4 regions of the Pantoea sp. X-Soil-TKNS-1207 genome follow, and region 3 is predicted to be linked to each of the others. Evidence: predicted binding sites of a transcription regulator. Region 3 holds the regulator's gene; each other region holds the start of a gene.
The links. Region 3 encodes Fur, which represses iron uptake genes when iron is present. Its sites were predicted from a motif close to ATAATAATGAGAACNACTATCAA; they were not measured.
Positions count from the first base shown of each region.

Region 1 (3,580 bases), 150 kb from region 3:
CACGGCTGCTGAGCGAAAGCGGCCATCAGGGTTAACGCCATCACCATGCCCACCAGGGTACCGATTAAGCGCCATTTGCCCTTGCCGAGCACCGCGCCCTGCACCGGATTCAGCACCAGCAGCACGGTGCTGGCGGCGGAGTAAGGCATATCCAGTTGCAGCCAGTAAGCGATGACCAATGCCAGATTGGCGGCCAGCAGCGCACGCAGAATATAGGTTGCGCGCGGCGTGGTGAGATCGAACCCGGCCAGCGAGGAATAACGTTGCCAGAAACGCATGGCGCCCCCTTCTACAGTGAATTTGCGCTCACTGTAAATCTGGCGATGCGTGCAGAGAAGTGACCTTTTTTGAATCGATACGTGCGTCAGACGCACGCATGGCATTGAGGCTTAATCGTCGGCGGAACAGAGCTGGCGCAGGGTCTGGCGCAGCCAGCGATGCGCGGCATCATGCTGGAAACGCGGATGCCATGCCTGCGTCAGCAGCACGGTTTCCAGTGGCACCGGCAGTTCGAATAACCGGACACGCAATCCGGCAGCCAGCGCGCGCCGCCCAAGATGTTCCGGCAGCGGCAGCAGCAGATCCGAATCCTGTAGCGAGAAGATCGCGGTGTACGGCGTCGCGACAATCAGGGAAACCTGACGTTGCAGGCCCAGCTGCGCCAGCGCCTGGTCAATCGGCCCGCTGGATTTGCCACGCCGGGAGATGCTGATATGGCCCCAGCGCGTCAGCTGCTGCGGCGTGATATCGGCGTCAAAGATCGGATGATCGGCGCGCGCCATGCCGACAAAGCGGGTAGTAAACAGCGGCTGCACGCGGATTTCCGGCCCCAGCTGACGCGCCGCGCTGATAAACAGATCGATACGGCCGCTGCGCAGCGTTTCATCATCGACATCATCAGCTTCGGGGGAGAAATGCAGCATGGCGCGCGGCATTTCAGCCGCCATCGCCTCCAGCAGGCGACCGGAATAGATCCCGACAAAAATATCATTGGCGCGCACATTGAAGCGCCGTTCCAGCGTCGCCAGCGCCACTTCCCCGGCCGGGGCCAGCACCTGCGTGGCCTGCTCCACCGCGCTGCGCACCTGCTCGCGCAACGCCAGCGCGCGCGGCGTCGGCACCAGCTTGCGTCCGGCCTGCACAAATACCGGGTCGCCCAGGGTATCGCGGATACGTCCCAGCGTGCGGCTCATGGCGGGCGCGCTGAGGTTCATGCGCCGCGCCGCCGCCACCACGCTGCCCTCCTCCAGCAAAATATCCAGCGCCAGCAGCAGATTTAAATCCGGTTGTTTCATGGTGGCCTCAGCATCAGTGCAAAAAACGCATCCTACCCCCATCGCGTTGTGGTTAACAACCTGTGTGGAGGCGTGCGTTTGTCGCACGGATAAAGTGCGTGCGGCGGCATTTACCGAAGGTGGAGTGTAAATGAAAATGATTCTCGTTTGAATGCGAAAAATGATAACTGGCAGAGAAACCACTACCTCATGGAACCTTTAATGACCTTATCGCGCGTCACGGCCCTCGCCGCCGGACTGACCACGCTGCTGGCGACAGCCGATGACAACACCCTGCTGGTGGAAAGCAGTGGCTCGCTCGGCGCCACCACGGAAGAGACCCAGTCCTACACCACCGGTGAAACGCGGGCCGCCACCGGTTTAACGCTGTCTCCGCAGGAGACGCCGCAGTCGGTGACGGTATTAACCCGTCAGCGTATGGACGACCAGCAACTGAACAGCGTGCAGTCAGCGCTGGAGGCGACCACCGGCGTCGAATCACGCACCCTCGACAGCGAGCGTGTTGATTTCTTCTCCCGTGGCTTCAGCATCGACAGTTTCCAGTTCGATGGCATCCCCACCAGCTTTGTTGACGGGGCCAGTTTCATCGACACCGCCTTTTATGACCGCATTGAAGTGGTGCGCGGCGCCACCGGCTTACTCACCGGCGCAGGCAATCCCGGCGCATCCGTCAATCTGGTGCGCAAGCGGCCGACGGACAGCTTCCAGGCGCAGGCAGCGGTCAGCGCCGGTTCATGGGATAACTATCGCAGTATGCTGGATGTCTCCGCCCCGCTAACCGACGATGGACGGGTGCGCGCCCGCGTGGTGGGCACCTTGCAGCAGCGCCACTCATGGCTTGATCGCTACCAGCAAAAGAAACAGGCGTTTTACGGCGTGGTCGAGGCCGATGTGACGGACAACACCACCCTGAGCGTCGGTTACGATATGCAGAATATCAAACCGACAGGCTCCACCTGGGGCGGGATGCCACGCTGGTTCAGCAATGGTGAACAAGCCAACTGGCCGCGATCCGCCAGTCTGGCCGCCAACTGGAGCCACTGGAACAACAACCTGCGCACCCTGTTCGCCAACCTTGAGCAACGCTTTGATAATGGCTGGCAGGTGCGCGCGAACCTGAGTCAGCAACGCACCAAATCCGATGCTGAGCTGTTCTCCGGCTTAGGCTACCCGGATGCCAGCAGCGGTGAAGGACTACTGCCGGTGGCGCTGGCCAGCCGTGACAAATCACGCCAGAACAGCATCGACGCGATGGCGAGCGGGCCGTTTGAACTGTTTGGCCGTCAGCATGAGCTGGTGGCGGGCGTAATGGCCTCGAAACGCATCGAAGATGCCGACAGCAGCGGCTTCGTTTTTCCCGCCACCCCCATCGGCGATATTTTTCAGTGGAACGGCGATTATCCCGAAGCGGATTTCTCCAGTGCGACCTGGACGCGCACCCACACTGAAACGACCCAGCGCGGCCTGTATAGCGCGTTACGCCTGTCGCTGGCCGATCCGCTGAAGCTGATCGTCGGGGCGCGTCTTAACCAGTACGAAATCGATCAAACCGATGGCAGCACCGATTTCCATTATGAAAAACATGCCGCTATCACCCCTTATGCCGGACTGATTTATACCCTTTCACCCACCTATGCGGTCTACACCAGCTATACCACCATTTTTAACCCGCAAACCTACCGCGACCGCAACAATCAGGTGCTGAAACCGACCAACGGCAACAACCGTGAGATCGGGCTGAAAGGACGTTATCTGGATGGCCGTCTTAATGCCTCGCTGGCGCTGTTCGATACCCATCTCGACCATGTCGCCACCACCGACAGCGGCTATCTGCTGCCGGATGGCAGCCAGGCGTATAAAGCCGTTAATGGCACCACCTCGAAAGGCGTGGAGCTGGATGTGCAGGGTGAGCTAACGCCGGGCTGGAATATGGCGCTGGGCATCGCCAATTTTGCCGCCGCCGACAGCAGCGGTGCGCGCCTCAACCCGCAGCTTCCGCGGACCACCGCCCGGCTGTTCACAAGCTGGCGGCTGCCCGGCGCGCTGGACAATCTGACGCTGGGCGGCGGCGTCACCTGGCAAAGCAGCAGCTGGCTGGCGGCCACCGGCCCATCAGGGGCAACCCAGACGGTACAACAGTCCTATACGCTGGCGTCGCTGATGGCGCGCTATGCATTAACCGCGCACGCCGATGTGACCGTTAATCTCAACAACCTGTTTGATGAGCGTTATACGGTGATGAACGGTTTTTATAATCAGGTGTTGTACGGTGAACCGCGCAATGT
Region 1 covers NZ_AP035958.1:1,391,536-1,395,115, reverse strand. Annotated here, with positions in the region: gene AC6I8V_RS06425 (FUSC family protein) at 1-278, opposite strand, end outside; gene AC6I8V_RS06420 (LysR family transcriptional regulator) at 390-1,295, opposite strand; gene AC6I8V_RS06415 (TonB-dependent siderophore receptor) at 1,497-3,580, shown strand, end outside.
Region 1: a site for Fur is predicted at 1,426-1,448, ahead of AC6I8V_RS06415 (TonB-dependent siderophore receptor). Genes of this name have one in related genera too.

Region 2 (3,580 bases), 560 kb from region 3:
ATCTGCCGGAGAATTTCGTCAACGCCCGCGCCCATCGCGAAAACGCCTTTTAGCGCGCGGCCGCTCAGCATCTCCACCGGCGGCGAACGTACCACCGCATAATCCGCCGGGGCAGTATCGCCGGGCTGCCAGCGACGCACCGTCGCCTGCGGCAGACGCTGACGTAAGCCGTTGAGCCAGCCGGACGGCTCCATCGACGGGTGATACCAGATGATCTCCATACTTCTCTCCTTTTTTTTCTTTCAGCCTCAGGGAAATAGCCGCGCAGGGCAAGTAAAAACCTTAGCGTTAATGCAATTTCTGCCGTGATTAATTCAGGGTGCTTCACATTTCCTTTGCCGCAAGCGGATAAGCCCCGCGATAGCGACTAAAGTTGGTTGTGTGGTCAATGTGTTAGCGCGCCACTTTTTCGGACAAGGAGAAAAACCGATGATAAAAAATGTCGTATTCACACCAGGGCGTCTTAGCCTGTTGCTCAGCGCCGCCCTGATGATGGGGTCTGCTGTCGCCTATGCCGCAGATAACGATCGTATGCTCAGCAGCCAGCCGCAGCCACCGGACGTGCGTCTGGGGCCATTATTTAATGCGGTGCAGCAGGCCAAATTTTATCCGGACCAGAAAACCTTTGCCGACGCGGTGCCGAAATATAATCCCTCGTCGATTCTCGCCGACTGGCAGATGCAGAAAGGCCAGCGCAACTTCGATCTGAAACATTTCGTGGCGGCCAACTTTACCCTGCCGAACGATCAGGACAAATACGTGCCGCCTGCCGGTCAGAGCCTGCGCGCGCATATTGATGGCCTGTGGCCGGTGCTGACGCGCACCGCCCAGCAGGCCGGTCAGTACGATTCACTGCTGCCGCTGCCAAAACCTTATGTGGTGCCGGGCGGCCGTTTCCGTGAGGTTTATTACTGGGACAGCTATTTCACCCTGCTCGGCCTGGCCGAAAGCGGCCACTGGGACCGGGTGCAGGACATGGTGGATAACTTCGCCTGGGAACTGGATCACTACGGCCATATTCCTAACGGCAACCGCAGCTACTATCTCAGCCGTTCGCAGCCGCCGTTCTTCAGCCTGATGATCGATCTGCTGGCGACGCACGATGGCGACAGCGTCTACACCAAATACCTGCCGCAGCTGCAAAAAGAGTACGCCTACTGGATGGCGGACAGCGACAAGGTGCCCGCCGGTCAGGCCAGCAAGCGGGTGATCAAGCTCAGCGACGGCACCCTGCTCAACCGCTACTGGGATGAGCGCGATGCGCCCCGCACCGAATCCTGGCTGGATGACGTCAACACGGCGAAAAAAGCGCCGCAGCGTGATAAGCATCAGGTGTACCGCGATCTGCGTGCCGGGGCGGCATCAGGCTGGGATTTCAGTTCGCGCTGGTTTAGCGATGCGCACAATCTGGCCTCGATCCGCACCACCCAGCTGGCGCCGGTCGATCTCAACAGTTTGCTGTTCCATCTGGAGCAGACGCTGGCAAAAGCCGAGAAGCTGGCGAATAACAACGCGCAGGCGCAGCAGTTCGCCGCTGATGCCGAAAAACGTCAGGCGGCGATCAACCGTTATCTGTGGAATGATCAGCAGGGCTGGTACGCCGATTACGACTGGCAGAAAAAACAGGTTCATCCGCAGCTGACGGCGGCCACGCTGTTCCCGCTCTATATGCAGCTCGCCAGCGATAAGCAGGCGCAACGCACCGCGTCGGCGGTGGAGAAACAGCTGCTGAAACCGGGCGGCCTGGTCACCACCACGGTGAATAACGGCCAGCAGTGGGATGCGCCAAATGGCTGGGCGCCGTTGCAATGGGTGGCGGTAACCGGTCTGGAGCACTATAAGCAGCCGCAGCTGGCGCAGCAGATTGGTCAGCGCTTCCTGCAAAACGTGCAGATGACCTACGACAAACAGCACAAGCTGGTTGAGAAGTACGTGGTGGAAGGCGCGCAGCTCGGCGGCGGCGGCGGTGGCGAATATCCGTTGCAGGACGGCTTCGGCTGGACCAACGGCGTGACGCTGATGCTGCTCGACAAATATTGTCCGAAGGATAAAACCTGCGACAGCGCCCGCGATATCCCCAACATGCCCGCACTGACCACAACGCAACAGTAACCGCAAGCCTGGCCGGATCGCCCGATCCGGCTGTTAGTTTATCTCACAGCCTCTCTCCATTTAATTTACATCTTGATACGTCCTTATCTAAAAGATAATAATTCTCAGTCTTAATTTTATTTGTATTACTAAAAATTACCGCAGCGCTGCTGCCATTTACCTGCTTTTAGTCGAAGGAACTGTGATGCCCACGCTTTTTACCCTTAACCGTGGCCGCGTGCTGTGCGCGCTGGCGCTTGCTCTGCCTGGTGCCAGCTTTGCCGAAGAATCCCTGGTCGTCACCGCACAACCCCAGGAAACCGCGACCTCCCCCACTCAGGGCTATCTCGCCACCCGCAGCAGCGGCGCGAGCAAAACCGACCGGCCGCTGATTACCACGCCGCAATCCATCTCGGTGGTGACGCGTCAGCAGATGGAAGACCAGGGGGCGACCGACCTTAACCAGGCGCTGAACTACACCTCCGGCGTGTTTACCAACTTTGGCGGTGCCGCCACCCGTTACGACACCATCTCACTGCGCGGCTTCCACGGCGGCGATGTGGATAACACCTTCCTCGACGGCCTGCGCGTGATGAGCGACGGCGGCAGCTACAATATTTTGCAGGTGGATAACTGGTTCCTTGACCGTATCGATGTGATCAAAGGCCCCTCCTCTGCGCTCTATGGACAGACGGTGCCCGGCGGCCTGGTGAATATGGTGAGCAAGCGACCGCAGTTCGCCGAAGAGGGGCATTTCCGCCTGTCGACCGGCACCAATGCCACCAACAGCGCGGCCTTCGACTACACCAACGCGATTAACGATCAGTGGGCGTTCCGCCTCACCGGCATCACCCGTAATAGCGACACCCAGTACGATCACACCCGCGCGGAGAAGTACGCCATTTCGCCGCAGCTGATGTGGCAGCCGAATGAAGACACCAATCTGGTGCTGCGCGCCTATCTGCAAAAAGATCCGTCGGGTGGTTATCACGGTTCGGTGCCAGCCGAAGGGACGCTCTACAGCCACAATGGCCGCAAGCTGAGCGACGGTTTCTACGACGGCGACAGCGCGCTCGATCAGTTCAAGCGTCATGAGCAGATCTACAGCTATGACTTTTCCCATCGCTTCAATGATGTGTGGTCGGTCTATTCCACCGGCAGCTACAGCCATTCGAATGTCGATCTCGATCAGGTTTACCAGATAGGCTGGGATGCCACTAACCCGGATCTGCTGACGCGTTATTACTCCGGCGAGCGTTCCTCCCTTACCTCATGGGCCAACGATAACCGCCTGCAGGCGGATTTCGCCACCGGTGCGGTGCAGCATCGCGTGACGCTGGGCGCCGAATACCATCGCTACCGCGACGATCTCCAGGAAGCCAGCGGCTATGCCAGCTCGCTCAATGCGTGGAGCGGCAAGGCGGTGGGCACCATGCCGGATTACGACTGGACGGCGGAGACGCGCAGTTACTACCAGACCGGCCTCTAC
Region 2 covers NZ_AP035958.1:1,798,598-1,802,177, reverse strand. Annotated here, with positions in the region: gene ghrA (glyoxylate/hydroxypyruvate reductase GhrA) at 1-221, opposite strand, end outside; gene treA (alpha,alpha-trehalase TreA) at 430-2,112, shown strand; gene AC6I8V_RS08470 (TonB-dependent siderophore receptor) at 2,297-3,580, shown strand, end outside.
Region 2: a site for Fur is predicted at 2,204-2,226, ahead of AC6I8V_RS08470 (TonB-dependent siderophore receptor). Genes of this name have one in related genera too.

Region 3 (3,580 bases):
CCCACTCAGTTTTACAAACCATGGCAAAAGAACAGACTGACCGTACCACGCTCGATCTCTTCGCTGATGAGCGGCGTCCGGGTCGCCCCAAAACCAGTCCGCTGACGCGTGACGAACAGTTGCGGATTAACAAACGCAACCAGCTGAAACGCGACAAGGTGCGTGGGTTGCGTCGTGTCGAGCTGAAAATGTCCGGCGAGGCGGTTGATGCCCTCAACACCCTGGCTGAGCAACAAAACATCAGTCGCAGCGAATTGATTGAACAAATGCTGCTGGCGCAGCTCAAACTGTCGTAACGCACGCAGACCGCACGCACGAACAAAAGTGACCGCTTTACAAGTTCCGCCACTTTGCCCGGTCTGCTATCATTCGCTTAACTGTGCATTCTACTGACTTACTTTCACAATCAGGATTTAAGAGGTTACTTGACCCATGGCAATCGTAGGCATTTTCTTCGGCAGCGATACCGGCAACACTGAAAACATTGCAAAAATGATCCAGAAACAACTGGGTAAAGACGTTGCTGAAGTGCATGACATTGCCAAGAGCACCAAAGAAGATCTCGAAGCATTCGATATCCTGCTGCTGGGCATCCCGACCTGGTACTACGGCGAAGCGCAGTGTGACTGGGATGATTTCTTCCCGACGCTGGAAGAGATCGACTTCAACGGCAAACTGGTGGCATTGTTTGGCTGTGGCGACCAGGAAGACTACGCGGAATACTTCTGTGATGCGATGGGCACCATCCGTGACATCATCGAGCCGAATGGTGCGGTGATTGTTGGCCACTGGCCAACGGAAGGCTACCATTTTGAAGCCTCTAAAGGTCTGGCCGATGACAAACACTTCCTGGGACTGGCTATTGACGAAGATCGTCAGCCGGAACTGACCAACGAACGTGTTGAAAAATGGGTGAAACAGATTTTTGATGAGCTGCAATTACAGGCGATCATCGAAGCCTGATCCCCTGCCCTCCTCAATGTGGGCGCTGGCTCACATTGAGTTAAAGGAATTTCCTATAAAAATAATAGCTACTGTTTTTTAACTTTTTCCCGCAAATCTGTAGAATACCCGTAACGGTCATCCGCTTATTCCTCTGGCATCAGAATGAGGCTGAGTGAAATGGAAACAAAGACCTGCACGATCCCCGCCGGCGTTAGTGACACTTATCCTTACAGCCACTGGTGATTTCAGGACGTTACCTTGGTTTTCATTTCACTGCTTGAGTTCTATAATGAGACGCAAATGAGAATGCGCGTGATCGACATTCAAGGCCCTGCGCCGCAAGTGACTAGCAAAGTAACAGGACAATATCCGCATGACTGACAACAACTCCGCATTGAAGAAGGCTGGCCTGAAAGTCACGCTGCCCAGACTTAAAATTCTGGAAGTGCTTCAGGAACCCGAGTGCCATCACGTCAGTGCGGAAGATTTGTACAAACGCCTGATTGATATGGGCGAAGAGATTGGTCTGGCAACGGTATATCGCGTTCTTAACCAGTTCGATGACGCGGGCATCGTTACCCGTCATAACTTCGAAGGCGGTAAATCCGTCTTTGAACTGACGCAGCAGCATCATCATGACCACCTGATCTGCCTGGACTGTGGCAAAGTGATCGAGTTCAGCGATGAATCGATTGAAACCCGTCAGCGTGAAATTGCAACCCGTCACGGTATCAAACTCACCAACCACAGCCTGTACCTGTACGGCCACTGTGCGCTGGGAGACTGCCGCGAAGACGAGACGCTCCACGATAAGTAACGAAGTGTGCTATGCAGTATAAAAAAACCGGTGCCTGGCACCGGTTTTTTTGTTTCTGGATATCACTGCACCAGCGTTTCCTGCAAATATCGCCAGCGAGGAATCAAGGTACTGCAATCCAGCACCGCCAGCGAAATGCGGCTCTGGTTGTTACCATTCATCATCTGCAACTCGCGATACTGAATGGTGACCTCCTCGCTCTGCTGCGAAATGATGGTGTGTTCACTGGTGGCGATGCGCATCCCTTCACGCTGGCCGCGCAACTGGCGGAACAGCACCTCCATTGAGTTCAAATCGAATTGTTTCCCCTGCGGCGTCACCATTTTGAAGTCGGGGTGAAAGTGCGAGAGAAACAATTCAATGCTGTCGTCAGTGCTATCCGACTGATTAAAAATACGTTCGATAAGCTGATGTAAAACCACGACGCTGTGTTTGGCTTCCTGAGCGAGACTTGTCATTTTTTTTCCTTAGATAACCCGCGGAGCAACGCTGGAGAGCGCATAGCCTACCTGAAATACAGTTTTTAACACTCGTAAATGGATTAATTTTACTAAAGTCAGATTTGTCGCAAATACCGGTAACAAACACATTTTTTATGCCGTAGCATAAATGGTTGCCAGCCGTGATTTATCGCCAATAAAAAAGGGCGATTGCTCGCCCTTACATGATGATATGGTGAAAACGACAAAAAGAATTAATCGCCGATTTTCGCCCAGGTATCGCGCAAGCCTACGGTGCGGTTAAACACCAGCTTAGACGGCTGCGAGTACACGCTGTCTGCACAAAAATACCCTTCACGCTCAAACTGATACGGCGCCTGCGTTTCTGCATCGCGCAGTCCCGGCTCGACAAAGCCCTGTTTGATTTCCAGTGAATTCGGGTTGATGGTGGTGAGGAAATCCTCAGCCGCACCCGGATTCGCCACGCTGAACAGGCGATCGTACAGACGGAATTCCGCCGGCAGCGCATGAATGGCAGAAACCCAGTGGATCACGCCCTTCACTTTACGGCCATCTGCCGGATCTTTGCTCAGCGTATCGACATCGCAGGTACAGTAGATGCAGGTAATGTTGCCTTCATCATCTTTCGCCACGCGCTCAGCACGAATCACATAGGCGTTACGCAGACGCACTTCTTTGCCCAGCACCAGACGTTTGTACTGCTTGTTGGCTTCCTCACGGAAATCCGCGCGATCGATCCACACTTCACGGCTGAACGGCACATCACGCGTACCCATTTCCGGTTTGTTCGGATGGTTCGGCATGGTGATGATCTCTTCATGACCGGCTGGCAGGTTCTCAATCACCACTTTCAGCGGATCAAGCACTGCCATCGCACGCGGTGCATTCTCGTTGAGATCGTCACGGATGCATGACTCCAGCGACGCCATCTCGACGATGTTGTCCTGTTTGGTCACACCAATACGGCGACAGAATTCGCGGATCGATTCGGCGCTGTAACCACGACGACGCAGACCGGAAACGGTCAACATACGCGGGTCATCCCAGCCTTCAACGATCTTCTCGCTCACCAGCTGCGTCAGCTTACGCTTCGACATCACGGCATATTCCAGATTCAGGCGCGAGAATTCGTACTGACGCGGGTGCACCGGAATGCTGATGTTGTCCAGCACCCAGTCGTACAGACGACGGTTGTCCTGGAACTCCAGCGTACACAGCGAATGGGTAATGCCTTCCAGCGCATCGGAAATGCAGTGGGTGAAATCGTACATCGGGTAGATGCACCATTTGTTGCCGGTCTGATGATGCTCGGCAAACTTAATACGGTACAGCACCGGATCGCGCATCACGATAAAGC
Region 3 covers NZ_AP035958.1:1,243,127-1,246,706, reverse strand. Annotated here, with positions in the region: gene ybfE (LexA regulated protein) at 21-296, shown strand; gene fldA (flavodoxin FldA) at 433-963, shown strand; gene fur (ferric iron uptake transcriptional regulator) at 1,319-1,762, shown strand; gene AC6I8V_RS05705 (hypothetical protein) at 1,825-2,220, opposite strand; gene glnS (glutamine--tRNA ligase) at 2,457-3,580, opposite strand, start outside.

Region 4 (3,580 bases), 670 kb from region 3:
GGCGGCAGCGGGAACGCTGCTGACGGTGCTGACCATCCTGCAACTGCCGATCCTGCCGCCACCGCCGCAGCCGCGTGAACATCCGCTGAAATCGCTGGCGACCGGCGTGCAATTTTTGTTTGCCAGCCCGCAGGTCGGGATGGCGGCGCTGATTGGAGCGCTGGTGACGCTGGCCAGCGCGGTACGCGTGCTCTATCCGGCGTTGGCGCCGCACTGGGAAGTGAGTGCCGACCGGCTGGGCCTGATGTTCGCCGCCGTGCCGCTCGGCGCAGCCATCGGCGCATTGACCAGCGGCCGCCTGGCGCAGGCCGCACGCCCCGGTCTGCTGGTGCTCAGCAGCGCGATTGTCGCTTTTATCGCGCTCGGGCTGTTCGGCCTGATGCCGAATTTTCAGCTCGCCCTGCTCTGCCTGGTGGCCTTCGGCTACTTCAGTTCGATCAATAGCCTGGTGCAATACGCGATGATTCAGAGATTAACGCCGGACCATCTGCTGGGGCGTATCAACAGTTTATGGACGGCGCAGAATGTCACCGGCGATGCGCTGGGTGCGGCGATGATTGGGGCGATGGGTTCCTGGCTGCTGCCGCAGCAGGCCGCGACGATGTTTGGTTGCGGCGCGGCGTTGCTGGGCGTGCTGATGTGGTTACTGATGGGACGTTTACGCCGTTATCAACCGCCAGCAGCGACGCTGGCGGAAGAGGCATCATGACTTCACAAACAGTTTTTCCAGACGCGCCAGCAGATTGTTGGCGCTGTAGTAGTCGAGACGGAAGGTATCCGCGCCCAGCGCGTACACCTGCTGCTGCGTTACCGCCGCGTTCTGCGCGAGGAACGGATTGCTCAGCACCGACTGGCGGGTTTTATCATCGGCAGCGAACAGCAGGAAGCTGTGCCCGGTCAGCCCGCTGGCGACGTTTTCACCCGACAGCTGAATGATGTCTTTGCGCTGGCCCATGCTATGGCTCTGCTGAACGCTGGCTGGCGGCGTCGCCAGGGTGAAACCGAGCTGCTGCAACAATTTGCCCTGCGCTGAAGCGGCGGTCCACAGGTTCACAGCACGGCCATCACCGTTCCACACCATGGCGGAGACCGGCTGCGGCGGCAGCGTGATACTTTTTTTCAGCGCCGCTTCGCGATCGTCAAAGGCTTTGACGCGCTGCGCTGCCTGCGTCTCATGGCCCGTGGCGTTACCCAGCAGCGTGACCACATCCTGCCAGCTTTTATCGTCATAGTTGACCACCAGCGTGGGGGCAATGGCGGAGAGCTGGCTCACCAGATTGATGGCCTTATCGTTACCGGTGGCGCTCACGATGATCAGGTCTGGCGCTTCAGCCGCGACCGCTTCAGCGTTTGGCTCGCCGATATACAGACGTTTCACACCGCGCTGTTTCGCCACCTCGCCCCACTGGCGGAAGAAGCCCTGATCGTCGGTGAAGCGGCTATTCGGCGCGGTGGCACCGGAGGCGATCACCGGTGCATCGATCGCCAGCAGGGACCCGGTGAGGGTGACGCTGGTGGAGACAATGCGCTGCGGCGCTTTGTCCAGGGTTAGGGTGCCCTGCTCGCTGTGAATGGTGCGTGGCCAGCCCTGATCGGCCCGCGCGATGCTGTTGAAAGTCTGGAAAATGAACAACAGGGCGCAGACGCCCCATAAACCGCATTTATTCATAAGTTCTGGTCCACCATTTAGCTTAAGCGCGCCCCCCGCAGACTACTCTGATTACGCATTCTGACGCAGGAAGTCCCGCGTTCTGATTGACTCTTTAGCGCATTAGACGTAGGTTACAGGGCCATAATAAAAATGATAATCATTCTTAATAATCTTATCATTTAAAGGTGAAAATTATGGTGGAATCTTCCACGTTTGAAAATGCCTGGTTGAAGGATTTTTCCGCACTGTGCCGCGGATTCCTCTTTACCTCCCCCTGGCGCAGCCTGGCGACACAAGGGTGTTACACCACCCTGACCGAGCCGGTTCAGGATGCCGCCAACTTACAAGGTGATTTTCAGCAACAGCTGCGTCAGCATTTCGCGGCGGCGAAAAAGCAGGGTATCGAAAAGCCCGTTCTGGTTGGCGCGATCCCGTTTGACGTCAGCCAGCCTGCTGCCCTGTTTATCCCCGAGTCATATCAGACCTTTGCGCGTGGCGATCTGCTGGCCACCTTACCCGCCGAGCTCAGCGCGTTGCCGCAGGTGCGTCGTCGTTCGGCGCTGCCGGATCACGACATTTTTACCGGCATGGTGGCCGATGCAGTGGCGGCCATCCAGCGCGGCGAACTCGACAAAGTGGTGCTGTCGCGACTGATGGATATCGTCACAGAACAGCCGGTGGACAGCGCTGCGCTGATGCAGCGGGTGATGGCGCTCAATCCCAACAGCTACCATTTCCATCTGCCGTTGCCGCAGGGTGGCGTGCTGCTGGGTGCCAGCCCGGAACTGATGCTGCGTAAGCAGGGGCGTGATTTCAGCTCTTGCCCCCTCGCCGGCTCCGCCCGTCGCGATAGCGACGCTCTGCGTGACCGCGCAGCCGGCGAAACCCTGATGAACTCCAGCAAAGATCGATACGAACATAAGCTGGTGACCGACGCGATGCGCGATACGCTGCAACCACGCAGCCGCCTGCTGTCGGTGCCGACAGTGCCTTCGCTGATTACCACTTCCACGCTATGGCATCTCGCTACCCAGATTGATGGCGAGGTACAGGACGAACGCGAAAATGCGCTGTCGCTGGCCAGCCTGCTGCATCCCACCCCGGCGCTGAGCGGCTTCCCGCATCATCATGCGCAGCAGTTGATTCAGACGCTGGAACCTTTTGATCGCCAGCTGTTTGGCGGCATTGTCGGCTGGTGCGATGAGCAGGGGAACGGCGAATGGGTCGTCACCATCCGCTGCGGAACGGTGCACGACACGCGCGTGCGTCTGTTCGCTGGCGCGGGCATCGTTGCCGACTCCCAACCCGAATCGGAATGGCGCGAAACTGGCGTGAAGCTGGATACCATGTTGCGCGCCTTTGGACTGCAATAAAGGAAAGACCATGAGTATTCCCTATAATCGCTGGCCGGACGATCTGGCCGCACGTTATCGCGAAAAAGGCTACTGGCTGGATGTGCCGATGACCGACATCCTGGCGCGTCAGCAGCACAATGATGCCATCGCCGTGATCGACGGCGACCGTCAGATCAGCTACCGCGAAATGGCTGTGCTGACCGACAACCTCGCAGCAGCGCTGCAACGTCGCGGCCTGAAAAGCGGCGACACCGCGCTGGTTCAGCTCGGCAACGTAGCCGATTTCTACCTGACGCTGTTTGCCCTGTTCAAAATCGGCGTCGCCCCGGTCAACGCATTATTCAGCCATCAGCGTACTGAGCTGACGGCCTATGCCAGCCAGATCGAACCGGCGCTGCTGATCGCCGACCGCAGCCATCCGCTGTTTGCCGATGACAGCTTTATCGATACGCTGTGCCGCGCCCATCCCGCGCTGCATCAGGTGGTGCTGCGCAATGACAGCCAGCCAGAAAACACCCTCGAAGCCCTGCTGGCCGAAGCGGCTGGCGACTTTACGCCAACGCCGAGCGCCAGT
Region 4 covers NZ_AP035958.1:570,619-574,198, reverse strand. Annotated here, with positions in the region: gene entS (enterobactin transporter EntS) at 1-709, shown strand, start outside; gene fepB (Fe2+-enterobactin ABC transporter substrate-binding protein) at 704-1,669, opposite strand; gene AC6I8V_RS02540 (isochorismate synthase) at 1,846-3,024, shown strand; gene AC6I8V_RS02535 ((2,3-dihydroxybenzoyl)adenylate synthase) at 3,035-3,580, shown strand, end outside.
Region 4: a site for Fur is predicted at 1,796-1,818, ahead of AC6I8V_RS02540 (isochorismate synthase). Genes of this name have one in related genera too.